One region of the Microbulbifer sp. ALW1 genome, then DNA from elsewhere that is predicted to be linked to it. Evidence: predicted binding sites of a transcription regulator. Region 1 holds the regulator's gene; the other holds the start of a gene.
What was found. The regulator sigma-54, encoded in region 1, starts transcription at its own class of promoters, with help from an activator protein. The targets are predictions, from matches to a motif close to TGGCACANNNNTTGCNNT.

Region 1 (15,368 bases):
GATTACCACGCCAGCACCAAGTAGCCTGAGCGTATCTCCGACTGCCGGAATAGAACACTTAGCGAGCACTTTAGAACCGAAAAGCACATAAAAAGGCGTATAATGGCCACAAACCAAGGAGCTGTCGGTGTCACCACAACGATTTCTACAAGACTGGGCCATCCCGGCCGCCATTGGCCTGCTGGTAGCCGCAGCACTGTTACTCGCCTTTCCGCACCTGCGCACTCAGGATCAATCCGCTCCTGCAGCCGGTGACGCCCAGGGACCAATCTCCTACGCCAGTGCTGTCAACCTGGCGGGCCCTGCCGTCGTCAACATTTTCACTCGCAAAAAAGTTTCCCAACAGCGCTCCCCGTACGCCAATCACCCGCTGGCCAATCACCCCCTGTACCGCCACTGGTTTGACAAAATGAACCAGCTTCAGCAGGAGCGCATGGCGGCCAATCTGGGATCCGGGGTTATCGTCAATGAAGAAGGCTATGTACTGACTAACTACCACGTGATCGCCGCTGCGGAAGAAATTGCCATCGTGCTGTCGGACGGTCGCGAGGCCCAGGCCAGGATCGTGGGCTCCGATTCAGACTTCGACCTCGCGGTCCTGAAAATCGACCTCGACAATCTGACCGCTATCGCTGTTGGGGAACCAGACAAGACACAGGTGGGGGATGTAGTACTGGCGATCGGCAACCCCTTCGGTGTCGGGCAAACAGTCACCCAGGGAATCATCAGCGCTACCGGCCGCGACCTCAGTAATACGGGGACCGGCAGCTATCTATTGAACTTCCTGCAAACCGATGCCGCCGTTAACCCAGGCAACTCTGGCGGTGCCTTGGTCGATGCGCGCGGTAAATTACTGGGGATAAATACTTCAATCCTGAACCAGAGCGGCTCGGTCGGCGGTATCAGCTTTGCGATTCCCGCCAATATCGCCCTCAAAATCATGCAGGACATTATTGAATTTGGAAGAGTGGTTCCCGGCTGGCTGGGTATTGAGGCACAGACGCTGTCTCCGCAGCTTGCCCGCTCCTTCAACCTGGCCTCGACCAACGGTGTCATCATCACCGCCATCTACAACCAGGGGCCTGCCGATCAGGCCGGCTTGAAACCAGGGGATGTGATCACCCACATCAATGACGACCCGATCAACGACGGCAAGCATGGTATTGCAGCAATGGCCACGCTCAGACCTGGAGAAGTGGTAAGCATCATCTATGTGCGCAACGGTGAGATACGCACCACGCAAGCGACGGTATCCGAGCGGCCTCAATCCCGCAGCCGCAGCTAACAATCCAAGACACTAGGGCGCGAAGCGTGCGCTGGCGCCCCTAACCGATCAGCCTGTTCAGCTTTGTATTTCCTCAGCCAACCGATACTCCGCAGACCGGGCGTGCGCATCCAGCCCCTCGCCCTTGGCCAGAGTTGATGCAACGCGACCGAGGGTATCTGCCCCTTGCGGCGAACAGTAGATGATGGAGCTGCGCTTCTGGAAATCATAAACCCCCAGGGGCGACGAAAAGCGCGCTGTGCCGCTCGTGGGCAACACATGGTTGGGGCCCGCACAATAATCCCCCAGGGCTTCTGCGGTGTAACGCCCCAGGAAAATTGCACCTGCGTGACGGATCTGGGGTAGATATTGCTCCGGGTCATCCACCGAGACCTCCAAATGCTCGGGGGCTATTCGGTTGCCGATTTCTATCGCCTGGGCGATATCACTGACCAGGACTAATGCTCCGCGGTCGGCAATGGAGCGATTGGCAATTTCATTGCGGGGCAATTGCTGCAGCAGTTTCTGCAAAGACACCTCTACGGCGTCCAGGAAAGCGGCATCCGGGCACAACAGGATCGACTGTGCCTGCTCATCGTGCTCCGCCTGGGACAACAGATCCATGGCAATCCAGTCCGGATCGGTTTTTCCATCGCAAATCACCAGGATCTCGGAAGGCCCGGCAATCATGTCGATGGCGACCTGGCCAAACACCGCACGCTTGGCTGAAGCAACGAAAATATTTCCCGGTCCGACAATCTTGTCGACCCTGGCGATAGACTCAGTGCCATACGCCAAAGCCGCGACTGCCTGGGCGCCGCCAACGGTATACACCCGATCCACTCCGGCAATGGCCGCGGCGGCCAGCACCAGGTCATTGAGCTGGCCATCCGGGGCCGGCACCACCATCAAAACCTCATCCACTCCGGCCACTTTCGCCGGGATCGCATTCATCAGCACGGACGACGGATAGCTGGCTTTCCCCCCAGGCACGTAGATACCCACACGCTCCATCGGGGTAATCTGCTGTCCTAGGATGGTGCCATCGTCCTCCTGGTACTGCCAAGACGACTGCAGCTGATGTTCGTGATACGCACGCACGCGCTTGGCCGCAATTTCCAGCGCCATCCGCTTTTCCGCAGGAATCCGCTCCAGCGCGGACTGCAGGTCTGACTGCTGCAGGCAAAATTCCGCCGCCCCTTGCAGGTTTCGACGATCAAAGCGATTGGTGTACTCGACCAGTGCCGCATCACCCCGCGCCTTCACCTGCGCCAGAATTTCTGCCACCACGGTTTCGACCTGATGATCCGCCACCGACTCCCAGGCCAGCAGACGATCGAGGCTCTCGGAAAACTCCGGGCTGCCGGCGTCCAGCCGGCGGATGGAAAAATCACTCATAACACTTATTTCGAAATGTAGTCGCTCGAATTGCAACGAAGCCGGGGCATTCGTCGCAGCTGCCCTGTAATCGTGACTAGCGCGGCTTTATACCTTTACGCCTTTACGGCCTGAGCCAGCTGCTCAATCAGCGCATTGATCGGGCCGTATTTCATTTTCATGGAGGCCTTGTTCACGATCAGGCGGCTGCTGATATCGGCAATTTTCTCACGAGCTTCGAGGCCGTTTGCCTTGAGGGTATTGCCGGTATCCACGATATCCACGATCTCGTCCGCGAGATCCATCAGCGGTGCCAGCTCCATTGCGCCGTACAACTTGATGATATCTGCTTGGCGCCCCTGAGCGGCGTAATAGCGTTTGGCCGACTGCACAAATTTTGTGGCCACCTTGATACGGCCGCTGGGCAGGGCTGCACCCTTAATACCCGCTGTCATCAACTGACAGCGGGCAATGTTCAGATCCAGGGGCTCGTAAATATTGCTGTCATCATGCTCCAGCAGGTTATCTTTGCCAGCCACCCCCATATCGGCGGCCCCATGCTGTACGTAGGTGGGCACGTCCGAACCGCGCAGGATCAGCAAGCGCACATTTTCCTGATTGGTTGCAAAAATAAGCTTGCGGCTCTGGGTAATATCTTCCAGCGGCTCGAGACCGGCAGCAGCCAGCAGCGGCAGCGTTTCCTTGAGAATACGCCCCTTGGTCAGGGCAATAGTGATCTGCATAGCGATTATATTTATCTGAAAGGCCCGCCTACAGCGGGCAGGAAAGCAGTGCCAGCCCCTTTATCCCCCGGACCTGGCACCCCTTGGATTCGCTGATTATAAAGCGGCGGCCATCAGCCGGGAACACGGCGAATATTCGCACCCAGCTGCTGCAACTTCTCCTCAATGCACTCGTAACCACGGTCGATATGGTAGATCCGATCCACGATAGTCGTGCCCTCTGCCACCATACCCGCAATCACCAGGCCAGCAGAGGCGCGCAGGTCAGATGCCATCACTGGCGCGCCCTTCAACTTTTCCACACCGGTGACGATGGCGGTATTCCCTTCGAGTACAATATTCGCGCCCATGCGATTCAGCTCATGGGCTTGAATCAGGCGGTTCTCGAAAATCGTTTCCACCACCGCACTTTTGCCCTCAGCCACCGCGTTGACCGCCATGAACTGGGACTGCATATCCGTCGGAAATGCCGGATAAGGCGCCGTGCGGAAGCTCACCGCTTTAGGGCGATTGCCCTTCATGTCCAGCTCAATCCAGTCGGGACCTATCCCGATATGGGCACCAGCCTCTTCGAACTTCACCAGTACCGCATCCAGGATATCCGCGCGGGTGTGGGTCAAACGGACCTTGCCCCTAGCTGCAGCCGCCGCGGCCAGAAAGGTGCCGGTTTCGATACGGTCCGGCATCACCGGGTAGGTACAGGGAGACAGACGCGGCACGCCGTGCACGCGGATGGTGTCGGTGCCCGCACCCTCGATCTGGGCACCCATGGCGATCAGGAAATCGGCCAGGTCCACAATCTCCGGCTCCCGCGCAGCGTTGTGCAGCACGGAAGTGCCATCGGCGAGCGCCGCAGCCATCAGCAGGTTTTCAGTGCCGCCTACGGTCACCTTTTCCATCACGATATTGGCACCCTTGAGGCGACCATTGCTCCGCGCGCGAATAAAGCCCTCATCGATGGTGATCTCCGCCCCCATGGCCTCCAGGCCCTTGAGGTGGATATCCACCGGGCGACTGCCGATGGCGCAGCCTCCGGGGAAGGACACATTGGCCACCCCGTGGCGAGCCAATAGCGGCCCCAGCACCAGAATCGATGCGCGCATGGTTTTCACCAGCTCATAGGGAGCGGTCAATTCATTCACCGAACGGGGGTCTATTTCAACGCCCAGCTTTTCGTCGATGGTGATATCGGCTCCCATGCAGCGCAACAGAGTGATCATGGTGGTGATATCGTTGAGGTGCGGCAGGTTCTGAATCTGCACTGGACCATCTGCCAGCAGTGCAGCCGCCAGGATTGGCAGTGCCGAGTTCTTGGCTCCGGAGATTTTCAGGGTTCCGGAAACGGGGCTTCCCCCTTCGATAATCAGCTTATCCATTCGAACTGCTTTCCCTTTGCGAAGCAGTAACTCCCGATAACACAGGAATCACTGACCGGCCTCTTCTGGTGTCAGGGTTTTCATCTGCACGGCGTGCAGTGAGCCATCGGCAATCTTGTCGGCCAGTGCGCCATAGACCAACTGCTGCTTTTTCAAGCGACTGAGGCCAGCGAAAGCTTCACTGATCACGGTCAGCTGCAGGTGACTACCTTCAAAGGCGACCTCAACCTGGCTATCGGGAATTTGCCCTTCAATCAGGGACTTGATTTGATCTGGTTGCATAGGTGGGACTTAGAATCGGAGTTAAAACAGCGCGCAAGTGTACTGGAATACAGTATCCCGCGCAGCCCGAGCCGCTACGGCAGCCCCGGCCAAGACACCGGATGCGACACGCGGGTCCGGTGTCGCATCCATCGTGGGTACTTACAAGAGTGCCTACAAGGGTGCTTACATGAGCACTTAAACAGGCACTTATACCGGCGCTTAGCGCGCGTCGTCGGCGACGTTGTCCGCCGCCGACCAGTTGGCAATCACTTTATCGATGTCACCGCCATTGGCCTGCATCGCCTGGGAGAACTGCCCACGGAACGTCTTTCCGAGATTGACCCCGTTTAGGATGACGTTGATCAGCTTCCACTGACCACTGCGATTGCGCACCAGGGTGTAAGAGACCTTGGTCAACCCTTCCTGGCTGCGGACTTCCTGCAGCACATTCACACGATTACTGCTGGGCGCAGTACCCGGGTTTACAACCTTTACATCCATAGTGCCAAAGGTCGCCACACCACGGGCAAAAGTGGCAACAAGGTCACGGCGGAAAGTGCTGGCAAACTTCGCTCTTTGCGCAGGCGTTGCCTGTTTGGCATAGCTGCCCATGACACCGCGAGCGATGAAATCAAAGTCCACCACCGGGGCAAGTACTCGGTCGATGGCCGCGTAATAGCGCTGCGGACTGGAGTTGACATGTTGCCCCTCTGCGCGAATGACGCCGAGCAATTCGCCTGAGACACGCTCAATCGTTGTATATGGATTTTCAGCTGCGGCAGCAAAAGGTGCCAAGCAGCACAGCAGAATGGCGGAAAACAGCACTTTGGCCTTGCACGCCATTCTATCTTGGATGGTCATAGTGAGTGCACTCACAGAATATCTCCCATTGGCAATTCGTCCCTTTGGATGCACACAACACCAAAAAGTGTCATGGCGACGCCAAAAAATCACGCTGGCGGCGATGGAGAGGCGTAATGTCCACTCAGCCCGACTCCGCAGCTGACAATAGCGGCGGCAAACTATACCATTGCGCCGCATCTAACAAGCGGCACTGGGTCACTTTCCCACTGCCACCGAGTGCGCCCCGGCACGACTGCATCACCGGGGAAGCAAGAGACTACCGGGCACCCGACAATGCCGGGAGGCAGCGACAAACTCCCAGCTCAGTGAACCAATAGACCGAAACCCTGTCCGTCATTGAACAACCAGGGTTTAGCAATCTGGGCGCCTACACATATATAGACGTAAAACGCTTGCGCAGCAGTCGCCCGAGTGGACCAACGGCCGCTGCGACGAACTGGCACCAGCGAACACTGCCGGCTAATTACTGCCTGCTATTAGTGAAAGGTTAGCACGTCAGATCGCCTCACAAGGGACCGCGCCCCGGGAAAGGGAAACCACAATATAGCGTTGGGCAATACCCGCAGGGCAGCCACATGAAATATGGCTTCTCTACACTGAACGGGATGACACAGGCAGCCGCCCGCAACTACCACCCAGCAGAATCCACGCGAGAGATGTAATGGGAAAAGATCGGATCATTCAGGCCGGACGCCGCACCATAGCAATGGAAACTGCCGCAGTAGCGGCACTGGAAGCGCGTATCGGTGAAGACTTTCACAAGGCCTGCGAGCTGATGCTCGCCTGTCGCGGGCGTGTGATCGTCTCCGGCATGGGCAAATCCGGACACATCGGCCGTAAAATTGCCGCCACCCTCGCCAGCACAGGCACCCCCAGTTTCTTCGTGCACCCCGGCGAGGCCAGTCACGGCGACCTGGGCATGATCACCCGACAGGATCTGGTCGTCGCCATATCGAATTCAGGTACATCGGCAGAAGTACTCACTTTGCTGCCGCTGTTGAAGCGCCTGGGAATCCCCATGATCAGCATGACCGGCAAGCCGGACTCCCCGCTCGCCCAGTCTGCGGATGTCAACCTCGATATCGCGGTAGAGACAGAGGCCTGCCCGCTGAACCTGGCGCCGACATCCTCTACCACCGTTACCCTCGTCATGGGGGATGCCCTGGCGGTTGCACTGCTGGAAGCCCGCGGCTTCACCGCCGAGGATTTCGCCTTTTCACACCCGGGCGGCGCCCTCGGCCGGCAATTACTGCTCAAGGTCGAAGATGTAATGCACGCGGGCGATGAACTGCCCCAGGTGGCACCGGAAACGCACCTTTCCCAGGCCCTGCTGGAAATGACCAGCAAAGGTTTTGGTATGACCACCGTGGTGGACGGCAAGGGTCAGCTGCTGGGCGTATTTACCGATGGCGACCTGCGCCGGGTAATCGACCAGAAATTTGAACTTAATAGCGCCACCATGGAACAGGTCATGAGCCGCCGCCCGAAGACGGTCAGCGCCCAGACCCTGGCCGCGGAAGCCCTGCGTATTATGGAAGACAACAAGATCACCGCGCTGGTGGTCGAAGACCCTGAGCACCACCCGATTGGGCTGCTGCATATGCACGATATACTGCGCGCCGGCGTTATCTGACCCGCAGCCCTGTCATCGCAGCCCAAATAAAGGGCACACGACAGGCAGATTGATAGAGCGATAAAAGGCTTAACCTTGAACCAGCAAAACGAAACACAGCAAACCGCTGCACAGTACGCGACCGAGGAAGAAATTCACCACAAGCTTTCCCGGGTACGCCACCTGATTCTCGATGTGGATGGCGTACTCACCGATGGCCGCCTGTATTTCGACAACCACGGCAACGAACTGAAAACCTTCCACACCCTGGATGGCCACGGTATCAAGATGCTGCAGCAATCCGGTGTCGCCGTCGCCATCATTACCGGGCGCCGCAGTTCCCTGGTGGAAAAGCGCGCTCACGACTTGGGAATTACCCGGCTGATTCAAGGGCGCGAAGACAAGTTCAGAGCCTTTCAGGAGCTGTTTGCCAACGAGGCTTTCGACCTGGAACAGATCGCTTACGTAGGCGACGACTACCCTGACCTGCAGCTGATGACGCGGGTCGGCTGCCCCATCGCCGTCCCCAACGCCGCGCAGCCAGTACTGGACAGGGCCCTGTTTGTCACCCAGCGCAGCGGTGGTGCGGGCGCCGTAAGGGAAGTCTGTGACCGCATCATGCAGGCTCAGGGCACTTTCGACGCCGCCCTGGCACCCTACCTGGCCAATTGAACCCGGCCGGCGGAAGCGAAAGTCATCGACATCAAAAACAGCGGGCAACTGTCAGGCCCGTCAGCAGAATATTGAAAGGAAAGCGATAGCTCATGCGCACCTGGTTACCACTGGTCATAGTGGTCGCACTTGTTTCCCTGGGGCTCTGGTTTGCAGAGAGCCCGCCCAAGCAGCTGCTCGGCAAACGGCCGACGCAGCAGGACCACAACAAAGCGGCCGACCTGATCATCCGCGACGCCCGCACCCGCCACTTCAATGTCGAGGGGACCCTGGCTTACGAAGTGGACGCCGAGCGCATCACCTTTTTCCAGTTTGCGCGCCGGGACAGAGCCGACCTTACGGAGCCAAGGATGATGTTTTATCAGGGGGAAAGCTCCAAGTGGCGTACTGAGTCTCGCTCCGGTGTCGCCTATGACAACGGGCAGAAAGTAGTGCTGGAAGGCGACGTTTCCATCAAGGAACTGCCACAGCCCGGCATCACCCTACGCACCCCCAAGATCGTGATAAAGCCGCGAGAAGAATTCGCCGAGACGGACAAAGTTGTTACCATTACCGACGGCCCTAATCGCACTACCGGCAAAGGCCTGCGTGCCGATCTCAAACAAGACACGGTAGAAATTCTGTCTGATGTGGAAAGCAGCTATGAAACCCGTTGATTTGTCCCGCACCTTGCTGCTTCGCAGCGCCTTTCACAGCGCCTTTCGCGGCCTGTGTACAGCCGCACTGTCGTCTGTGTTATTGCTCGCCGCCAATGCCCAGGCGCTGCCAAATGATCGCGAGCAACCGGTCAAGGTCTCGGCTGACAACCTGGAAGCCAATCGCAGCAAGAACCTCTCCGTATACAGTGGCAATGTGGTCATCTCCCAAGGGTCGCTACAGATACGCGCCGACCGGGTGGAAGTACACGGTAACGCCCAGGGGGAGATCAACAAGGTGGTAGCCACCGGCAAGCCGGCGCACTTCCAGCAGCAAGTAGAAGAAAGCACCACCCCGGTAAAAGCCCGCGCCCAACGGATCGAATTCCTGGTTGGGAGCGATGCACTGCAGCTCACCGGCGAAGCCTTCGTGGATCGCGACGGCAACACCCTGTCTGCCGAACGCATCGACTACGACCTCAACAGCGAACAGATGACGGCCCAGGGCCAGTCGGAGAAGAAACGGGTGGAAATGATCTGGAAACCGGAAGGTAAAACTTCGGACAACAGCCAGTAACGCCACAACCAGCAAGCCCCGCGACAGCAAACATCAGCAAGACGAGGCGGTTGCATCCGCCCAGATACCGGAATTCACTATGCCGACGCTCAAAGCGTTACATCTCGCCAAGCAGTACAAAAAACGCAAAGTCGTCCAGGATGTCTCCGTGAGCGTATCCAGTGGCCAGGTAGTTGGCCTCCTGGGACCCAATGGCGCCGGTAAAACCACCTGTTTCTACATGATCGCCGGCCTGGTGCAGGCAGACGACGGCCAGGTGATGATCGACAGTGAAGACATCACCGGGCTGTCCATGCACGGCCGCGCCCGCAAAGGTATTGGCTACCTACCTCAGGAAGCCTCCGTATTCCGCCGCCTGTCGGTGCAAGACAACATTCTCGCCATCCTGGAAACACGCAAGGACCTCAATCGCAGCCAGCGCAAAGAGCACTTGGAATCCCTGCTCGAAGAATTCCATATCACGCACATCCGCGAGAGCCTCGGCATGGCGCTGTCCGGCGGCGAACGCCGCCGGGTTGAGATTGCCCGAGCCCTGGCCACTAACCCCGCCTTTGTGCTGCTGGATGAACCCTTTGCTGGGGTAGACCCCATCTCCGTCAACGACATCAAACAGATCATCCGTCATCTGCGGGATCGCGGTATCGGCGTGCTCATCACCGACCACAATGTGCGCGAGACCCTGGATATCTGTGAAACCGCCTACATCGTCAGTGAGGGCCATATCATCGCCTCAGGCAACCCCAAAGACGTGGCCGAAAACAAGCAGGTGAAAGACGTCTATCTGGGACACGAATTCACCATCTGAGCACCATCACGTGTATTTATCAGCTTTTCTCACTCTTCGGCTGATACCCATCACAATTTCGTAAAGAGTGACCGAAGGGACGAAATTTTTCGGCACGCTTATTGCTTAACGTGCCTCTTGAGTTCCGTTTTGCCCCGGGGTAGTCTGCAGGAAATGAGCTTTCCGCCGCCGCTTCAAGCATCAAATTTGTCGCAGTGGCCCAACGCCAGATTTTTCTGCCGGCAAACTCCCTATGAAGCAGTCACTCCAGTTAAAACTCGGCACTCAGCTGACCATGACGCCACAGTTGCAACAGGCTATTCGCTTGCTGCAACTGTCGACGCTGGACCTGCAACAGGAAATCCAGTCCGCCCTGGATAGCAATCCGCTGCTGGAGTCCGATTTCGAAGAGCACGCCGGTGAAGCCCCCCAGGAACAGAACACCCCCGCCACCTCCGAGCGCCAGGAGCGCGAAGCCGCCAACGCCGACAGCGTCCGCGAAGCGCAGGCCGAGGCCGGTGTGGACGGCGACTGGAACGGGGAAATTCCCGACGACCTGCCCGTCGACACCCGCTGGGACGACATTTACACCAACAGCAGCTACAGCGGCGGCGACGCAGAAGAGTATGCGCTGGAGCAACGCAACGCGGTCTCGGAGAGCCTGCAGGATCACCTGCTGTGGCAACTTAACCTCACTCCCCTGACCGATGGCGACAAGCTGATCGGCGAAGCCCTGATCGACGCCATTGCCCCCAACGGTTTTCTGGATGCCGACCTGGACGAGCTGGCCGCAGCGCTGGACGTGGAAACCGATGAAGTTCTGGCAGTACTGAAAACCATCCAGCATCTGGAACCGGTCGGATGTGGCGCACGGGACCTGCGCGAGAGCCTGCTGTTGCAATTGCGCCAACTCCCCGAGCAGACGCCCTGGCTGGCCCAGGCGCAGGCGATTGTCGGCCAACACCTGGACTTGCTGGGCAAGCGGGACTTCCGCCAGCTCAGCCGCCGCACCCGCCTCAGCGAGACACAGCTGGGCGAGGTGATGCGCCTGATCCAGACGCTCACGCCTTACCCGGGTGAAGCCTTCGGCGGCGAAGAGCCGCAATACGTGGTGCCGGATGTGATCGTCAGCCGCCGGGAACAGCGCTGGGTGGTGGAACTGAACCCGGAAACCACCCCCAAACTGCGTATCAACGACACATACGCGGCGCTGATCAAGCGCGCGGACAACTCCAATGAAAATAACTACCTGCGCGACAATCTGCAGGAGGCACGCTGGTTCCTGAAAAGCCTGCAGAGCCGCCATGAAACCCTGCTGAAGGTCGCCAGCTGTATCGTGGAGAAACAGCGGGGGTTTTTCGAGCAGGGCCCGGAAGCCATGAAACCCATGGTGCTGGCAAATATTGCCGAAACCATCGGCATGCACGAATCCACCATTTCCCGGGTCACCACGCAAAAATACATGCTTACGCCGCGCGGTGTGTTCGAACTCAAGTATTTCTTCTCCAGCCATGTGAGCACCGACTCCGGCGAGGACGCCTCCTCCACCGCCATTCGCGCTCTGATTCGCAAGCTGGTGGATGCGGAGCAGCCACGCAAGCCACTGTCGGACAACAAGATCACCCAGGAGCTGGATGCCCAGGGCATCAAGGTGGCCCGCCGCACCGTAGCCAAATACCGCGAATCCATGGGAATCCCCTCCTCCAGCGAGCGAAAGCGACTGGTCTAACCAGTCCAGTCACCAACTGGTGGCGCCACACCCCTCTCCCGGTCAGTTTCTGGACAACCAATGGCCAGACATTGAGTGTATCCTTCCATTCTGGCGCACTTCCTAGTAGGGTTGCCGCCCTGTGCGGGGGTGCCACCGGATTGTGTTGTACCCTTTGAGGAGATTTCCATGCAGATCAATATCAGTGGCCACCATGTAGACGTTACTCCGGCCATTCGCGATTACTGCCTGACCAAACTGGACAAGCTCTCCCGCCACAATGACCTGATCACCAACGCCCAGGTCACTCTGTCCGTCGACAAACTTATCCAGAAAGCCGAGGCGCGGGTTCACGTGAACGGCAACAAGGATATTTTTGCGGATTCGGAATCTGAGGACATGTACGCAGCGATCGACTCGCTGTCCGACAAACTCGACCGGCAGCTGCTGAAACACAAAGAAAAGTTACGCAGTCACCGGTAGTTTTCACTAGCCGTTAGACAACTGGCAACTTGCGGGCTCACGCCCGGCAGGTTGCGCCAGATCATTAGTAAGTTATGACACTGGAAGCATTACTCTCTCCCCGCCTAAGCCTTTGCCACCTGGCGGGGAGCAGCAAAAAAAAGCTGCTGCTCAATATCGCCCAGGCGATCTCAGAAGAATACCCCGATCTGGATTCCGACACCGTCTTCAACCAGTTGGTTGCCCGGGAGCGCCTGGGCTCCACCGGCATCGGTGAAGGCGTGGCCATTCCCCACTGTCGCCTGCCCGGCTGCGAGCGCCCGATTGGCGTCCTCTGCACCACATCGCCAGCAGTCGACTTCGATGCTATCGACCGCCAGCCCGTAGACCTGCTGTTTGCCCTGCTGGTACCGGAAGACTCCGACCAGGAACACCTGGACACCCTGGCCGAGATCGCCGCCCTGTTCAGCGATAGCCGTGTGCGCGAAAAACTGCGTGAGGCCACCACCAGCGACGACCTCTACGCGCTGGCCATCAACAGCGCTGCCGCGGCATAATAACGCCACTCGACCCGGACTAAGGTCCTGGCATTCGACCATCGTTGCCCCGGCAGCCGCATCGCGCGGTCTCATGCAGTGAATTCAAAAGCAAGGAGCGCTTGTTCTATGCGACTGGTAATCATCAGCGGCCGCTCAGGCTCTGGAAAGAGTTCCGCCCTGCAGTTGCTGGAGGATGTCGGTTTCAACTGTATCGACAACCTCCCCGCCAGCCTGCTCCCTGAGCTGGTTCGCCGGGTGTCGGAACAGCCCCAGGAAAACACCCAGTTGGCCCTCGGTATCGATGCCCGCAATCTGTGGCACGATGTGCGCCAGGCACCCAAGGTGATTGAAGATCTGCGGGAAAGCGGCATCGATTGCGATGTCATCTACCTGGACGCCCGCTCACCGATACTGGTACAGCGCTTCAGTGAAACCCGCCGCAAGCACCCCCTCAGCGACAGCCGTACCCACCTGCTGGAAGCCCTGAACCACGAGAAAGAACTGCTCGCGCCGCTGTCGGCCATGGCCGACCTGGTGATCGACACCAGCAGCCTCAGCCTGCACCAGTTGCGCGACCAGGTGAAATCCCGCGTGGTGGGCAAAGACTCCCCGGGTATGGCAATACTCTTCCAGTCCTTTGGCTTCAAGCACGGGGTACCGGTGGATGCGGACCTGGTCTTCGACCTGCGCTGCCTGCCCAATCCCTACTGGGTCGCCGAGCTGCGCAACAAGACCGGCATGGATCCGGAAGTGGCCGAATTCCTGCGCTCACACCAGGAAACCGAAGATATGCAGCGGGACATCACCGCCTTCCTCGAGCGCTGGCTGCCGTCCTACCAGCAGAGTAACCGCAGCTATACCTCCGTCTCTATCGGCTGCACCGGTGGCCGCCACCGTTCCGTGTACATGGTGGAGCAGCTGGCCAAACACTTTTCCAGCGAATTCAAAAACATCCAGATACGCCACCGCGAACAGCAGAAACACGCCTGACAAACAGAACAGTCCCATGCAGAAAAGCCGAATCACCATCATCAACAAACTGGGCCTGCACGCCCGTGCCGCCAGCAAGTTTGCCCAGACCAGCGCACGCTTTTCTTCCGAAGTAAAAGTGCATTGCCAGGGCAAAGCGGTGGATGGCAAAAGTGTGATGGCGCTGATGCTGCTGGCCGCGGGCAAAGGTATAGAACTGGAACTGGAAGTGTGCGGTCGCGATGAGGATGCCGCGCACGAGGCGATTTGCGCACTGATCAATGACCGTTTCGGGGAAGGTGAATAACCGCTCCCGACCGCTGCCCGCTATAATGCCCGCACTTTAACGCCAGCCAGACAGCAGGAATCTCTGTGCCCAATCCCGTCACTGCCGACATCAAGTTCAGCGCCCAGAATCAGCTCGGTGAGCTGTTTGCGGCACTGGACAGCGGCACCGGGCGCGAAGTGCAGCGGATGCTGCATTCCCTGTCACCCCAGAGCATCGCCCAGCTATTGGAGAGCTCGCCGCCCCGTATTCGCCAGGTCCTGTGGAAACTGATCGACCGCGAAGTGGAAGGCGAAGTACTGCAGGAGCTGACCGACGAGGTACAGAGCCAGATCCTCGCCACCATGGACACCGAAGAAATGGTGGCCGTGATGGAAGGGCTGGATGCGGACGACGTTGCCGACATACTGCAGCAGCTGCCGGACCGGGTAATGGCAGAAGTGCTCTCGGCCATGAGCGAGAGCGACCGCCAGCGAGTAGAAAGTGTACTCGCCTACGACGAGGAAACCGCCGGCGGTCTAATGGATACGGACACCGTATCCGTGCGCCCTAACCTGACGCTCGACGTGGTCTTGCGCTACCTGCGCCGCCACGCGCAATTGCCAGAATCCACGGATAACCTGTTCGTGGTCAACCGCCAGGACAGGTTCATCGGCCTGCTGCCGCTGACCAAACTGCTGACCACCGATCCATCGGTGACGGTACGGGAAGTCATGCTCACCGATGCCGACCCTATTCCCGCGGATATGCCGGACCACGAGGTCGCACAGCTGTTTGCAAAATACGACTGGATCACCGCGCCGGTGGTGGATGAGCACAACCGCCTGCTGGGGCGTATTACCATCGATGATGTGGTGGACGTGATCCGCGAGGACGCCGACCACTCGCTGATGAGCCTCGCCGGCCTCGACGAGGAAGAAGATACCTTTGCCCCCGTCCTGCGCACCGCACCGCGGCGCGCCGTGTGGCTCGGCATCAACCTGCTGACCGCGCTGCTCGCCTCCTGGGTCATTAACCTGTTCCAGGACACCATCGACAAGGTGGTGGCACTGGCGGTGCTGATGCCAATTGTGGCCAGTATGGGCGGCGTGGCCGGCAGCCAGACCCTGACCGTGGTGATCCGCGGTATGGCCCTCGGCCAGATTGGGCGCAGTAACCTGAGCTGGCTACTGTCCCGGGAGCTGGGCTCCGGCGCCCTCAACGCCCTGCTCTGGTCCACGGTCATGGGCGCCATTG
Region 2 (15,368 bases), 1.1 Mb from region 1:
GTCAGCAACTTCGGTATCGAAGGTCTGGCGAATCATTACGTGGTCAACAGCGGTGATGTGATTGCCGGCGACTTGGCCAATGGTATCCGTTCCGAAAGCTGGCACGGTTCCAGCTCCGTCATCAACGAAGGCAATGTCACCGTTGGCAGCGGCAACCTGCTGGAGGCGACTGAGAGCAATGGTGCCCACGGTTCCGTCGCCAATGGTATTTCCTCCGTGGTTGCCGGTGGTAACGATGCCTACGCCCTGGCCCATAACAGCGGCAATGTGACCACTGGTGATCGCGCCTTTGGCATGGTTTCTTCCAACGTGTTCACCACTGGTGCCTTCCTGAGTGAAGAGTTTGCGCACAACTACACCGCGGCGGCGATCAACACCGGCGTGATCAGTACCGGCGACTACTCCACCGGTATGGGCGTGAACGGTTATATGTCGCTGGGCTACAACAGCGGCAGTATCAGTATCGGCACCGGCCCGATGCAAAACCTGGGCGATGTCGAAATCGCTGCAGGTATGCGCACCCTCACCGATAGCGGTCTGACCGCGACCCTGCTGAACACCGGCGACATTAATGGTGGCGACGAAGTGGCTGGCATGTTCGCCGAAGCCTTCTTCGCGCGCAGTGTGCAGAGCGACACCGGCAGCATCATCGTCGGCGACAATGCTGCGGGCCTGGTAGCGCGCGGCCAGACCCAGGCGATCGCCGAGAACGCCGGCGTTATCGAAACCGGCGATGGTTCCACCGGCATCCAGGCCATGGGCACCAACTTCAATTACGGCGCCAACTACGCCACTGCGATCAACACCGGTTCGATAACCGTGGGTAACGAGTCCCTGGGTATCCAGGCTTTCGGTAGCCTGGCGCAGGTGGTGAATACCGGCACCGTGACGGTCGGTGATGACGCCGTGGGTGTGCAGCTGTCTTCCGCGATTCTTAATGCGATTGACGCGGAAACCGGTGAAGAGTTCGTGCGCGCGGGTACCGTACTGAACCAGGGCACTATCCTCGCCAGCGGCGAAGGCAGCTTTGCGATCCAGTCTACCGAAGACTTTGCGGCGAACATCGTTAACCGCGGTCTGATTGAAGGCTCCGTGTCCATGGGCGCGGGCGACGACTTTATCCTCAACGGTTTCCGCTACGACGCCGACGGCTATATCGTGGGCGTGGGCAAGTTCATCCTCGATGATGCCAGCATCGACATGGGTGCCGGTGCCAACAATTTCAGCAACCAGTCTGGTGACATCGTCTTCTCCGGCGACAGCCGCATCGACGTGGGTGCCAAGGGCACCATGGTCAACCAGTCCTACCGCGGCAGCTACGTCACCATCTCCAGTGTGAACGACGAGATCGGCGATAAGCTGACCATTCGCGGCGATGTGGAATTCACCAGCTTCCAGGGCCAGAACACCCTGCTGCTGGCCGACATCGGCTCCCGCGGCAGCGACCGCATCGTGATTCACGGCGACGTGACCGCGAACGAAATCCTCGACGTCGAAGCGGGCACCACCCAGTCCTCCAACCTGCGCCTGGCACTGAACGTGACCGACCAGGGCAAGGGCCGCATCGTGTCCGGCCCGGTGCTGGTGATCAACGGTGAGCAGGATATGGACAGCGTCCAGCTGGCCAACATCGGCGGCGACTTTGCCGACACCATCCTCAGCGCCGAACTGCGCCAGGACGGCGGCGGCAACTGGGTAGTGGATTACACCGCGGGTCTGTCTGATCTGGGCACCGCGGCCAGCTCCATTTCCCACCTGGCGGAAAGCTTCTGGCTGCGTTCTTCCTCTGCCTTCTTCGACGGCGAGCGCTCTGCCAACGGCAGCGAGACTGGTCGTATCGAAGGCCTGCAGGCCTGGTCCAGCATGTTCACCACCAACAGCGATGTGGCCGCCCTCGGCGCGCTGGCGGCGCAGGACCTGACCTTCAGTCAGTCCCTGGGTGGCCAGGTTGCCGGTGCGACTTACTCCACCAAGCTAGGCGACAGCTGGCTGTCCATCAGCCCGATGGTGGGCCTGGGTACCGCCGACGGCAGCCAGCTGGAGCAATCCGCCAACGCCAAACTGGATACCAAAACCTACGCCCTGACCGGTAGCTGGAGCATGCGCGACTTCTACGCGAATGCCATGTACCAGGTGGTGGGCTTCGACGCCAGCGTGCGTGCGCACGATTCCGCCGCGGCCACTTCCGGTAAAGCCGACGGTGTCAGCGTGGAAGCGGGCTGGACCTACCTGGCGGATTCCGGCATGGCCGTGACCCCGTTCGCGCAGTGGGACAACGTCGGTGTCGACGTCGATTCCTTCAGCACCGCGGATGGCAACTTCGATTACGACTACGCACTGAACAGCAGCAAGCGCGCGCGCCTGGGCCTGAACATGCGCAAGTCGTTCAAGTTGAGCGAAGGCTTCGCCATGCCTTACGCCACCTTCAGTGTATCTGAGCGTCGCAACGCCGATATCCACAACCTGCACGCCAACGGTATCGCTTTCGAAAGCGATGTGTCCGGCACTGGCTTCAATGTGGACTTCGGTATCGACGGCAAATACCAGCTGTGGACCTTCAAATCTGGACTGGGCGTACACAGCGGTGACGTGGACAAGAATGGCATCAGCGGCCACCTGTCCATCTCCCGCAGCCTGTAACGGCTGATCCGTTCGTCCTGGCCCTGGGGGTGCACTGCACCCCCGGTTTAAGAATTAAAAATTTCAGATGGGTGTACGCCCACGGGAATTGACCATGTTTGAAAAAACAATGTTTGAAAAAAAGAAACTCTCGCTCTGCGTAGCGCTGGTACTGGGTGTTTCTGCGGCAATGCCGCTGTCGGCACAAGAGAGCAGCGAAGCGCAGGAAATCGAAAAAACCGAACTGCAGGAAACGCTTGTTTCCGAAAAAGTAACCAAGAAGGTTGCTAAATCCGAAGACGGACTGGTGGTGCGTTCCGCCGAAACCATGGAAAACGTGGTGGTGACCGGCTCCCTGATTCCGCGCAGCACCTTCGACGGCCCCGATCCCATGACCGTGATCGGCGAAGAAGACATGAAGGCGCGCGGCCTGAACACCGTTGCCGATGTGATCGACTCGCTGGCGGCGAACACCGGCTACCGCGAAGGCGAAGCGGGCAACCTGCTGTCCGGCTTTACCGTGGGCGCTTCCGAAGCCAACCTGCGCGGCATGGGTGCCGGCCGCACCCTGGTGCTAGTCAACGGCCGCCGAATCGCCGACTATCCGCTGCCCTTCGGCGGTGAACAGAACGGCGCGGACCTGGGTACTATTCCCGCTACTTCTATCTCCCGCGTTGAAATTCTGAATGGCAGTGCCTCCGCCATTTACGGTTCCGATGCCGTGGGTGGTGTGATCAACGTGATCACCAAGCGCGATATGGAGCAGACCATTGTCACTGCCGATGTCGGCGCTTACGAAGACGGCTACGGCCTGACCAAGAACACCTCCTTCATTACCGGTAAGGTGTTCGATCGCGGTTCCGTGACCTTCAGCTTGGAGCAGCGTTCTTCCGACGCCATCTACGCCGATGACATTGAATTCCTGAACGACCGCAAATACCTGACCACCGGTGTTGGCGTTACCCTGACCGATCTGAACGCGGGCACCCAGGGCCCGGTTTCTCCGATGGGTTACGACTGTGAAGCGGCTGGCCTGGTGACCACCGAGACCTACGGTGAAGACGGCAAGACCGTGTGTAACTTCGACGCCTCCGGTGGCATTGCCATGCAGCCGGAAATGGAACGCACCTCTACCTTCGTGGACGGTCGCTACCAGTTCAGCGACAACATTTCCGGTTTTGCCACTTTCCTCGGCTCCAAGCAGGACGTTTCCAGCTCCGCGCCGGCGGCCAACTGGAATGGCACCATCATCAGTGCCGACGGCAGCCGCGCAGTGAATGTTGCGCGCTCTTTTGTGCACGACCTGGGTTACACCACTTCCGGCTACGACCAGGAAATGTGGACGCTGATGCTGGGCCTCGAAGGTGAAACCGTACTCGGCGACACCACCTGGAACTGGGACCTGGGTTACTCCAAAGCGCGCTACAACATGGTGCAGAAGTACGGTGCCATCCGTGAAGACGCGCTGCGCGACTGGATTCTCGACGGCGCCCAGTACTCCCAGGAGCTGTCGAACAACGTCTACGTGGTGAATAACAGCTTCTTCGACAACCAGCTGGTGAACAATATCTTCCGCGATGCCTCCGGTGATATCGATGAACTGATGGGTATGGCCACCACCTATGCCAGCTCCAGTGCCGACAGCATCAGCGCCAAAGCGGTGGGTGAGCTGAGCGATTTCGGCTTCCTGTACAACCCGGTTACCGTGGCGGTGATTGCCGACTGGGCGACCCAGTCCAGCCAGATCAGTCCGGACGAGCGCTCCCTGAACCTGGACGGCAACGGCTGGTTGAACCTGGGTGCCATCGAAGCCGGCGGCAGCCGCGATCGCACCGCCATTGGTGCCGAATTCCTGATTCCGGTAGTGGAAGACCTGGAGCTGACCTTCGCCACCCGTATGGATCGCTACGACGATTCCACCGCGATCGGTGGCCGCAACACGTCCTCGCTGAAGTTCCTGTACAGCCCGATGGACATGCTGAAGTTCCGCGGCAGCGTGGCGCAGACTTTCCGCGCCCCGGACATGTTCAACATTTACGGTGAGTCCACCGGTTTCACCGTGGTCGCCGACCTGGTTGGCAACAACTGCTACCTGGACGAAGACACCAGCGACTGTGCGGTTTACAACGTGGTTTCCACCCGTCGTGGCAGCCAGGACCTGGAAGAGGAAAAAGGTAAGGATGTCGGCTTCGGCTTTGTCTTCACCCCGACCAATGACATCAGCCTCGCGGTTGACTGGTACAACGTGCGCCTGGAAGACCTGGTGGTAACCGAGAGTGCCGCCGGCCTGATGCGCAACGAATGGCAGTGTGCCACCGGCGTTTACGCCAGCGGCAGCAACTTTTGTCAGGACGTGAACAACCGCGTGATTCGCGATGCGTCCGGTGCCGTTGAGCGCATCATCATCGAGCCGCAGAACCACGAATACACCGATATGGAAGGTGTCGATGTGACCCTGGCCGGCCAGTTTGATTCTGCCCGCTTCGGTAACTTTGGCGCCCAGTTCAAGTACGTGAACATCCTGTCCTACGAGTGGCTGCAGTTTGCGGGCGACGAGCCGGTGGAAATGCGCAATGGCCTGCCCGGCCAGGCGACCCCGGCCAATAACAGCAACCTGACCCTGACCTGGGACAACCCGCTGGCCGGTTTCCGTTCCGTGGGGGCGTCCCTGTTCATTCAGCGCCAGGGCAGTGTCAGAAACTTCGCCAGCACCGAGCGGATGGATCCCTACTACACCGCCAACCTGTCTGCGAACTATCGCCCGAACGCACGTATGAACCTGGGCCTCACCATCAGAAACCTGACCGATGAAATGCCCAATAACGACACGACCAACCGCTGGCCCTACTACTGGAGCTACCTGCAGCAGCCCTACGGTCGCAGCGTAAACCTGTCGTTCAGCTACTTCCTGAGCGAATAACCGAGATCCTGCTGATGTGTCGGTCGGTGCCTGACTTTTTTGCCGGGCGCCGGCCACAGGAGAGAAAACAATGAAAATAGTATCAATGCTGAGCGCCGCGGTGGTTACCGGGGCGATTGCGGCGATGAGCCTGCTGCCGGCGCCGGCAGTGGCAAAAGAATCTGTGGCAAAAAAATCAGCGGCAAAGCCTTTCGCCAGCCTGGGTGAGATGCCGGTGCCGTTTGAGGACCTGTTCCGCCCGGTGGCCTACACCAATATCCGCATTTCTCCGGACGGCAAATACTTCGCCGCCGGCCGCATGCGTGAAGACGGCATGACCGATGGCCTGATCATCGACCGCCGCACCATGGAAGTGAAATCCACCCTGCAAATGTCCGGTGACGTGGGTGTCAGCGGCATCCGCTGGGCCAACAAAGAGCGTGTTCTGTTCAGCTTCACCATGAAGTCCGCGGTGGCGGAAGATGCGAGCACCTCGCAGATCGCCGGTATGAACATCGACGGTTCGCGCAAGGAAATCGTGTTCCGCGGCACCAGCGATTACGACGGTGCGGAAGGCGCGCAGCTGCTGGGCAAGATCGATGACGATCACTACCGCATCGCCGTGTACCCCTCCGGCTCCGCGATGAGCTTCCCGCTGCAGTACATCTACAAGCTGAATATCTACACCGGCAAAACCACCCGTATCGCCCGTTCGCCGATCCGCATGCCGAATGCGATCTTCAATAAGGAAGGCGAAATTACCCACTGGGTCGGCAAACTGCCGGACGACTTCGATGCGACCGTGGTGGCCAGCCGCAATGCTGCCGGTGACTGGGACGAAACCGTGTTCCACAACAAAGACGGTGTCTTCGCACCGCTGGCGTGGACCAAAGACGAAGACTGGATGTGGTATTCCGACACTGTGGAAGCGCCGACCAAGGGTCTCTACAGGGTGAATGTGAAAACCGGTGAGAAAAAGCTCGTCTACCGTCACCCGAAGGTCGACTACGACAAGATTTTCTACGATGAAGACGGCAACCCCTGGGGCGCGATGATCAATTACGATTATCCGCAGATGGTCTACATCGATGAAAACAACCACTACGCCAAGACCCACAAGCGTTTGCAGGGTACCTTCGCCAACAAGCACATCCAGATCCTCAATCGTACCAGCGACGGTAACGAGTGGGTGGTGCACGTGGGCGACGACCGTCACCCGGGCAGCTACTACGTGTACAACCAGTTCGACGGTGCGCTGAAGTTCCTCGCCAACCAGGCGGAGTGGATCGACCCGGCCAATATCCCGGCGACCCATCCGGTGCGCTTCACCGCGCGCGACGGTCTCGAGATCAATGGCTACCTTACCCTGCCGGTGAACAAGGAAGCGAAAGACCTGCCGCTGATCATCTTGCCGCACGGTGGTCCCCACGGTCCGCGCGACTACTGGGGTTACAACAAGGAGCGCATCGTATTCGCCAACGCTGGATACGCCGTGATGCACGTGAACTACCGTGGCTCCGGCGGCTATGGTCGCGACTTCCTGTTCGACTGGTACGGCCACTGGGGTATGGAAATGCAGGACGACTTGACTGACGCCACTCACTGGGCGATTCAGGCGGGTATCGCCGATGCGGATCGTATCTGTATCTACGGTGCTTCCTACGGTGGTTACGCGGCCATGCAGGGCGTTACCAAAGAGCCGGATCTGTATCAGTGTGGTATCGGCTACGTGGGTGTATACGACATGGAAATTTTCAGTACCCACGGCGATATCCGTCTGCGTAAAGCGGGCCGCAAGTACCTGGCGGAAGCCACCGGTACCGATCCGGAAGTGCATCGCCAGCGCTCCCCGGCGCGCAACGCCGAGCGCATCAAGGCACCGGTCTTCCTGGTGCAGGGTGCCCGCGACGTGCGCGTACCCATCGAGCACTACTGGGCCATGCGCGATGCCCTGGAGAAACAGGACCACGCACTGGAAACTTTGGTCGCCCCGCGCGCTTTCCACGGCGCCCGCGAGAAGGACAGCCAGAAAGAAATCTATTGCCGCATGATCGATTTCTTCAATCGCCACATTGGCGACGGCAAGGCCACCGACGCGCCCGCCGCTGATTGTGTACCGCAAGGTGCACGCGGCCTCGACTACACCTTCTACGATGAGGTGAAGCGTGGTTAAGCGAGTATTGATCGTGGCTTCCATGCTGTTCGCCAGCCAGGCTTTCAGCCTGGACTGGCAGCGCCCGGACTGCTCCGCCTACGAAAGTTTCAGCGAGTGCCGCAACGCGGAAAAAAATGCTTACCGCCAGAGCAAGCAGCAGGAATTTCGCGAAAAGGGGCTTTCCTTCTGGTATTACGAGCGCCCGGACTTTTCTGAAAATGAAGCGGTTGAAAAAGCGTTGGAAGACAAGGTCGAGGGTGCCCTCTTCTTTTCTTTCGACGTGGAAAAAAATGGTTCGGTGTCGGGTTTGACACTCAAGCACAAAACCAGCGAGGAAGTGGCGGTATACGCGGCGCCCTTGCTGGCGGCGATCAAGAACTGGCAGTTTGTGCCTGCGGAAACCTCCTGGAAAGGATTGGAGTGGCGCTACCAGTTTTATTTTGAGCCGAAGGCGTGCGACGGCGAAGAGCCGGCGACAGCCTGTGAAGACAAAGCCGAAGGAAATACTGAAGAAAACACCGAAAGCGAAAGCTGAAAAAATTCTCTTGGTCGAGATCCCGGTAGCGGTAGGCTGCCGGACCCCCAGTTTAGCCCGGGCATTGCCCGGGCTTTTTTGTGTCTGGAAATGGTCGTTAGCGGCGTGTCATTGGTCAGCTGGCGGGAACCGCAAAAACGGTAATAAAAGCGAGGGCCGCGGCTACAGTGGCAAATAGTGTGCGCTGCCCAGCGGATTGACTGACGCTGATCGCGACCAGGCATTGCAGCAGGTAGTAAAAGGCAAATGCCCGCGAAGCCAGCGCCACTATTTCGAGGGTGTCCGCGGACCAGGTCAGTGCGATGGCACCAGCGCCGACCAGCAGTGTGGCGAAGCGCAGTTTGAGCTGGTGATGGGTCACTTCCTCGAGATTGCCGGTGGCCGCGAGGGTATCCGCCACCGCAGCGGAGAACTGGCTCATGGCCGCGGCAATGACCAGCGGTGCCACCAGTACGGAAGAGGCTGCGGCGGCGAGATGAATCAGGCTGTTGTCGCCGTACTTGCCGTTCAAGGTATGCACCAGCGGCAGTGCCACCGCAATAAATACGAGGTAGACGCCGGTGGAAATAAGCTGTGACCAGCGCGACGCGCGAATACGGGTGTCGGCCTGGAAGCTGTCCCCCAGATAGCGGGTGGTCTCGAACCCCTGCACCACGATCAGGGTGCCGGCAACAATGGTGAGTATTTCCCACAGGCTGTGGGGTTTGGGATGGAAAAGCGTCAGCCCCGCCGGCGACCGCCAGGCGTGCAGGTCGTAGAGCGCGAAGCCGCCGATCAACAGCACGATAATCACCAGGGTGACCGCCAGCGCGATTCCCTCCAGTGCCGCAAGGCTTTTCAGCCCCCGGGTCACTCCGATCACTGTGATAAATACGATGACGGCGGTGGTGAGAGCATCCTCGTTGACCCCGGTATCCAGATGCAGGCTGCCAAGTACAAACGCGGAGAGGATATGCAGGTAGAGACAGACCGAGATCACATAGGCCATGACCAGCGCGAGGTCTGAGCTGCGCTCAAACGCCAGGGTGGATTCCTTGGGGCTTGCCGCGAGCGCGGGTTCCGCGTGGCGAATGTTGAAGCGGATAACACTACCCACACAAAACGCCAGCGCGCATACCAGCGCCATGGCCAATACGGCATAGGTTCCAACTGCTCCGGCGAGAATGGGTACCATAACCAGAAAGCCGCTGCCGAAGATCGATGCCAGTGGCGTGCAGGTTGCCCGCACAAGCGCCCGTGGGTTGCCGCGGTGATTGATGGCGGGTTTGCGCTGCATGCTTTCCCCTGTTCAGAACACAAGCTAACCAGTCCTCAGCATAGCGGGTTGCCGCAGGCACAAAAAAAGCCCGGCGAGCTGGCCGGGCTTTTTATGATGTGTCAGTGACTTACACCTGTATGGCTGAGAGCCTTGCGATCAGGCTTCCATACGGCGCAGCGCGCAGATCTTGTTGCCGGATGGATCGCGCAGGTAAGCCAGGTACAGCTTCATGCCACCGCCCTCGCGTACCCCCGGTGGTTCTTCACAGGTGCTGCCGCCATTGGCAACGCCGGTGGCATGCCACAGGTCGGCCTGCTCCGGGCTCGCGACAGAAAAACCGATGGTGCTGCCGTTACCGCAACTCGCCGCCTCTCCATCGATGGGTTTGGTGAGGGCAAAAACGCCGCTGTCGGTAAAATAGAAGCAGCGGCCTTTGGCATCGATGACGCCGGGCTTGTGGCCCAGTACGCCGAGAATCGCATCGTAAAATGCCTTGGATTCCTGAATGTCGTTGGCACCGAGCATGATGTGGCTGAACATCGTGATTCCTTCTGAGTATGGAAGTGGGGGACCAGTGTACACCGGTATCCGGTGCCGGTTACTAGACGAAAGTGTCCAGCAACATTTGCGGTTTCGTCGTCCCTGAAAGAAAAGCCCCGGCTGCGACCGGGGCTTTTGGACGTGCGATTTAACCTTGGTTCAGGGGCGTTTAGTGCTTGGGCTTTACCGGGCGGTACACACCGACATTCCGGTAGCCCTCGTCCAGCAAATGCGACGCGTGCAGCTGGCTCATCACCCCGCGCGCGCAGTACAGCAGGTACTGCTTGTCTTTATCCAGTTTCTGGAAGGCGGTGCTCAAACGGTAGAAGGGGATGGTTTCCACTGTAGCGTTGTCCAGCTCCAGCGGGTTCACCTCTTCTTCCGTGGGGTGGCGAATGTCGATGACGATGGCTTCGCCCGGCTCGGCCACGATATTCACCGGCGGGGTGTCCTCCCCCAGGTCCTGCATTACTTCGTCGATATTCTGGATCACCCGGTTGCCGATAGCGCGATCGAGTACGGTGAAGTCGAAGCGGGTTTCCTCGTGTACGACTTTTTCCATTTTCGCGCGGGTGGTGGGTTTTACCGAGATCACCCCGCAGTACTCCGGCATGTTCGCCGCAAAATCTTCGGTGCCGATGGCGCGGGCGGTGCGGATGATGTCGGTTTTGTCCGAAGCGATCAGCGGGCGCAGCACCAGGGTATCGGTCACGCTGTCGATTACCGCCAGGTTTTTCAGCGTCTGGCTGGAGACCTGGGCGATGGCCTCACCGGTGACCACGGCATCCACTTCCAGCTCCTTGGCGATGGCGGAGGCCGCGCGCAGCATCATGCGCTTCAGGGTGACCCCCATGTAGGAGTCGTCGACCTGCTCAAGAATCTCCGCGACCACTTCATCAAATGGCACAGTGACAAAACGCACCCGGTGCGACGCGCCGTACTTGTCCCACAAATAAAAGGCGACTTCTTTTACCCCCAGCTCGTGCTGGCGGCCGCCCAGGTTGAAGAACAGGAAGTGGGTGCGGATACCGCGCTTCATGGTCAGGTAACTGGCCACGGTGGAGTCGAAGCCGCCGGAGACCAGCGACAGCACCGGGTCCTGGGTGCCCAGCGGGAAACCGCCGAGGCCCTGGTGCAGCTGCTCGATCACATTCAGTTTGTCGTGGCGGATTTCCAGCTTGACGGTGATCTCCGGATTTTTCAGTTTTACCCCGGCAGCGTCGGTGTTCTGATTCAGGCCGCCGCCGACGTACTGTTCCACATCCAGGGACTGGAAATCGTGCTTGCCGGTACGCTTTACCCGTACACAGAAGGTTTTGCCGGCCAGTTGCGGGCCCCAGATGGCGAGGGTCTTCTGGTAAATGTCGTCCAGATCACCCAGCGGGAACTGCTGCACCCGGGCAAAGTTGGCAATACCGGGAGTGTGCGCCAATACCTCTTCTATTCGCTCGGAAAGATGGGATACTGCGTCTGGCGCGTGTGCTTCATCGAAGGTGACATCAATTTTTTCCCAGTCTTTACGCACCTGGATACGGTCGTCTAACTGGCGCATCAGTTTGCGCAGGTTGTCCGCGAGCTGGCGCGACATGCGCTTGCGCACCGGATTGCTTTTGATGGTGATCTCTGGGAAAAATTTGACGACGAAGTGCATAGAAGGTGCCGGATACCGCGGTTAGGGGTGTTTGGGGTTGCTGGGTCTGGTCAATCGTGCTTCGTTGGACGAGAAGATTGCAAAGGTGGCGAATTATAAACTCGCCGCCGGCAATTTGCTTGTGAGGTCGGCGGCGCGCCTGATACGTCAGCACCAAAGTGGTGCTTTGCGTGACTGGCAAGCCCAATAATGGTGCAAAATGGGGTTTGGGAGCACCATTTTTGGGACTAGCGTGGGCCTGCGTTGCCAGCAATGGTGCTGAATCAGGCTTCGCGTTTGGTTTTTTTCGCCTCTGGCGGCCTGTTCCGCGCATCGGATTCAATTAGCGGCCAGTTTGCCCCAATTTGGCACACTCCTTGCTTTGTCTGTTGCCACAAGATAAAGCGAATTGGCGCGATACATAAATTTTCATTCTTGGAGGACTGCAATGTCAGCGAAAACGCTCGGACTCATCAAAGAGAGCGAAGCAAAATGGGTAGACCTGCGCTTCACCGATACCAAAGGTAAGGAACAACACGTTTCCATTCCGTCTAAGGAAGTTGGCGGCGAGTTCTTCGAAGAAGGCAAAATGTTCGATGGTTCTTCCATCGCTGGTTGGAAGGGCATCAACGAATCCGACATGATTCTGATGCCGGACGACGAAACTTCTTTCCTGGACCCCTTCACCGATGAAGCGACTGTCATCATTCGCTGTAACATCGTTGACCCGATCACCGGCCAGGGCTACGAGCGCGACCCGCGTTCCATCGCGCTGCGCGCCGAGGAATACCTGAAGTCCACCGGCCTGGGTGACACCGTGCTGATGGGTCCGGAGCCCGAGTTCTTCGTATTCGACGACATCACCTGGGGTGCCGAAATGGGCGGCGCCTTCTACAAAATCAATTCTGAAGAAGCGGCCTGGTCTTCCGGCGCCAGCTACACCGATGGCAACATGGGCCACCGCCCGGGCGTGAAAGGCGGCTACTTCCCGGTTCCGCCGGTCGATTCCCTGCACGACATCCGCGCCGCCATGTGTTCCGCCATGGAAGCCATGGGCCTGGAAATCGAAGTGCACCACCACGAAGTGGGCACCGCTGGCCAGTGTGAAATCGGCGTTGGTGCCAACACCCTGACCAAAAAAGCGGACGAAGTTCAGATCCTGAAGTACGCGGTACACAACGTAGCGCACGCTTACGGCAAAACCGCCACCTTCATGCCGAAGCCGCTGGTAGGTGACAACGGTTCCGGTATGCACGTGCACCACTCCTTCAGCAAAGACGGTGTAAACCAGTTCGCCGGTGACGCCTACGCTGGCCTGTCTGAAACTGCCCTGTTCTACATCGGCGGTATCATCAAGCACGCGCGCGCCCTGAATGCCATCTGTAACCCGTCCACCAACTCCTACAAGCGTCTGGTGCCGGGCTTCGAGGCGCCGGTAATCCTGGCCTACTCTGCGCGCAACCGCTCCGCATCCATCCGCATCCCGTTCGTGGCGAGCCCGAAAGGCAAGCGCGTCGAGACCCGCTTCCCGGATCCGACCGCCAACCCTTACCTGGCCTTCGCAGCGCTGCTGATGGCTGGCCTCGACGGCGTGAAGAACAAGATCCACCCTGGCGACCCTGCAGACAAAGACCTGTACGACCTGCCGGCGGAAGAGCTGGCCGAGTACCCGACCGTTGCCTCCAGCCTGGAACAGGCCCTGGACGCACTGGATCAGGACCGCGCCTTCCTGACCGAAGGTGGCGTATTCACCGACGACGCCATCGACGCCTTCATCTCCCTGAAGCGCGAAGAAGTACAACGTGTCAACATGACCACTCACCCGGTTGAGTTTGAACTGTACTACTCCTGCTAAGTAGCAGGTATCATCAGCGTGCCGCCGCCGGATTTGTTCTGGTGAGAACGGTGCAAAGATGACGAGAAAGCCTACACCTTCACGGTGTGGGCTTTTTTTATGCCGGTCGGGCGTGTCGGAGTACACTAGCCTTAAATAAACGCGAGAAAGAGGCGGGAAAGCCCATGAACAAACGGATTTCGCTGTCAGCGCTCTGTTCACTGCTGGCGCTGCTGATCGCGCTGCCGCTGATGGCGCAGCAGGAAAAGGCCGACGATTCTGACGCTAAAGGCGCGAAACAGTCCTCCGGCAACAGCGTCTACAAAATTGTCGGCCCGGACGGCAAGGTGACCTTCAGTGACAGCCCGCCGGCGGGCCAGAAGGCCGAGAAAATTCAGATAGGCCCCACCAATGTTCAGCCCATAGCGCCGCCACTGCCCATGCCCACGCGCAAGCTGTCGCCGCGGGAGATCGAGGGCGGCGGCTATGACGAGGAAGATCGCAGGGAATACGAGCAGGGACCGGCCAACATCACCATCCTCAGCCCGGCAAATGGCGCCACCATCCCCCCCGGACAGCGTTTTATCGTGCTGCAGGTGGCGGTGAATCCAATGCCCAGGGATGGTTATCAGTTCTTTGCGGTGATCGATGGTCAGCGCTGGTCCGGTACTTCCTCCGGTAGCAGCCTGGATATTTCCGCACTGGAGCGCGGTACCCACACGGTGCAGGCCGTGTTGCTCAGCGCCAGCGGCCAGCCCCTGGCGCAGTCGCAGGCGATCCAGATCTTTGTAAAGCGCCCCGGAGGCCAGCTGCCGGACTTCCCCGCGGAACAGGCGCCACAGATGCCGCAAATGCCCCAGGCACCGGGCGTGGCCAAGCCACCGAAACCCCAGCCGCGCTGAGCCTGGCCTGCGTGGCCACCTGCTCGCCGGGGCCCAGCGCCCCGGCCGGCGCTTTCCCCATCGTCTCTTTTTCGCCGCTCCTGCTTCTACGTCTGCTCCAGCCCCTGCCCCAGAATTGACCCGGCGCCCTCTTGTGAATCCTAACTCTGGCTATTTTTTGCTCTGCGCACCATAATGGTGCGCATGCCTGTGGCCTTCGCCGCCGCTGCCGGTGAAAACTTCGTAATTGCCCGGTTTTCTGCGCCATTTTGGTTTGCTTTTTGCACCGCCAATAGGCGAACCGGAGATGTGAACAGAATTGGAACGCTCAACCTCGGAAGCCTCAATGCTCAATGACCGCCAGTTACGCCTGCTGCTGGACAACCTGACGTCTGCTGTATTGGTGCTGGATGAAAACCTGTCGCTCTGTTACCTGAATTCCGCCGCGGAAGATCTGGTGGCTGCGTCCAGTGCCCGCTCCATCGGCCTGCCGCTGGAGGAGGTGGTGCGCGAGTCCCGTTCCGCCGAGCAGGCGCTGCGCGGGGCCCTGGCCAGTGGCGAGAAGTACACCGTACGCCGCGCACTGTGGTTCCTGCACAACCTGGAAGAATGCACTGTCGATTACTCGGTCACGCCGCTGACAGAACTGGGACTGTTGTTGCTGGAAGTGCAGTCCATGGACCGCCTGTTGCGCATCGCCCGCGAAGACGCATTGATTTCCGCCCAGGAAACCACCCGCAACCTGGTGCGCGGTATGGCCCACGAAGTGAAAAATCCCCTGGGCGGTATTCGCGGTGCGGCACAGTTGCTGCAAAGAGAGTTGAAAGAGCTGGAGCAGCCCGAGGGAGAGGATCTGGCGGAGTACACCCAGATCATCATCGAAGAGGCGGATCGCCTGCGCAACCTGGTGGACCGCATGCTGGGGCCGCGCAAGCCGGTGAAATTACAGCCGGTAAATGTACACACCATTACCGAGCGGGTGGCACAGCTGATCGAGGCCGAGTGCGACGGCGCGCT

Region 2: the regulator sigma-54 is predicted to act here: its motif matches at 12,003-12,020, upstream of glnA (glutamate--ammonia ligase).

The regions. Positions count from the first base shown of each region.
Region 1 covers NZ_CP047569.1:1,915,599-1,930,966, reverse strand. The annotation lists gene GRX76_RS07870 (S1C family serine protease) at 128-1,285, shown strand; gene hisD (histidinol dehydrogenase) at 1,343-2,662, opposite strand; gene hisG (ATP phosphoribosyltransferase) at 2,758-3,384, opposite strand; gene murA (UDP-N-acetylglucosamine 1-carboxyvinyltransferase) at 3,498-4,760, opposite strand; gene GRX76_RS07850 (BolA family protein) at 4,809-5,042, opposite strand; gene GRX76_RS07845 (phospholipid-binding protein MlaC) at 5,244-5,900, opposite strand; gene GRX76_RS07840 (KpsF/GutQ family sugar-phosphate isomerase) at 6,550-7,521, shown strand; gene GRX76_RS07835 (HAD family hydrolase) at 7,654-8,172, shown strand; gene lptC (LPS export ABC transporter periplasmic protein LptC) at 8,265-8,828, shown strand; gene lptA (lipopolysaccharide transport periplasmic protein LptA) at 8,815-9,384, shown strand; gene lptB (LPS export ABC transporter ATP-binding protein) at 9,464-10,189, shown strand; gene GRX76_RS07815 (RNA polymerase factor sigma-54) at 10,422-11,897, shown strand; gene hpf (ribosome hibernation-promoting factor, HPF/YfiA family) at 12,066-12,359, shown strand; gene ptsN (PTS IIA-like nitrogen regulatory protein PtsN) at 12,434-12,895, shown strand; gene rapZ (RNase adapter RapZ) at 13,004-13,867, shown strand; gene GRX76_RS07795 (HPr family phosphocarrier protein) at 13,884-14,153, shown strand; gene mgtE (magnesium transporter) at 14,219-15,368, shown strand, end outside.
Region 2 covers NZ_CP047569.1:859,491-874,858, forward strand. The annotation lists gene GRX76_RS03500 (hypothetical protein) at 1-2,640, shown strand, start outside; gene GRX76_RS03505 (TonB-dependent siderophore receptor) at 2,735-5,539, shown strand; gene GRX76_RS03510 (S9 family peptidase) at 5,610-7,691, shown strand; gene GRX76_RS03515 (energy transducer TonB) at 7,684-8,208, shown strand; gene GRX76_RS03520 (hypothetical protein) at 8,324-9,484, opposite strand; gene GRX76_RS03525 (VOC family protein) at 9,623-10,006, opposite strand; gene thiI (tRNA uracil 4-sulfurtransferase ThiI) at 10,176-11,657, opposite strand; gene glnA (glutamate--ammonia ligase) at 12,085-13,491, shown strand; gene GRX76_RS03540 (DUF4124 domain-containing protein) at 13,656-14,372, shown strand; gene glnL (nitrogen regulation protein NR(II)) at 14,698-15,368, shown strand, end outside.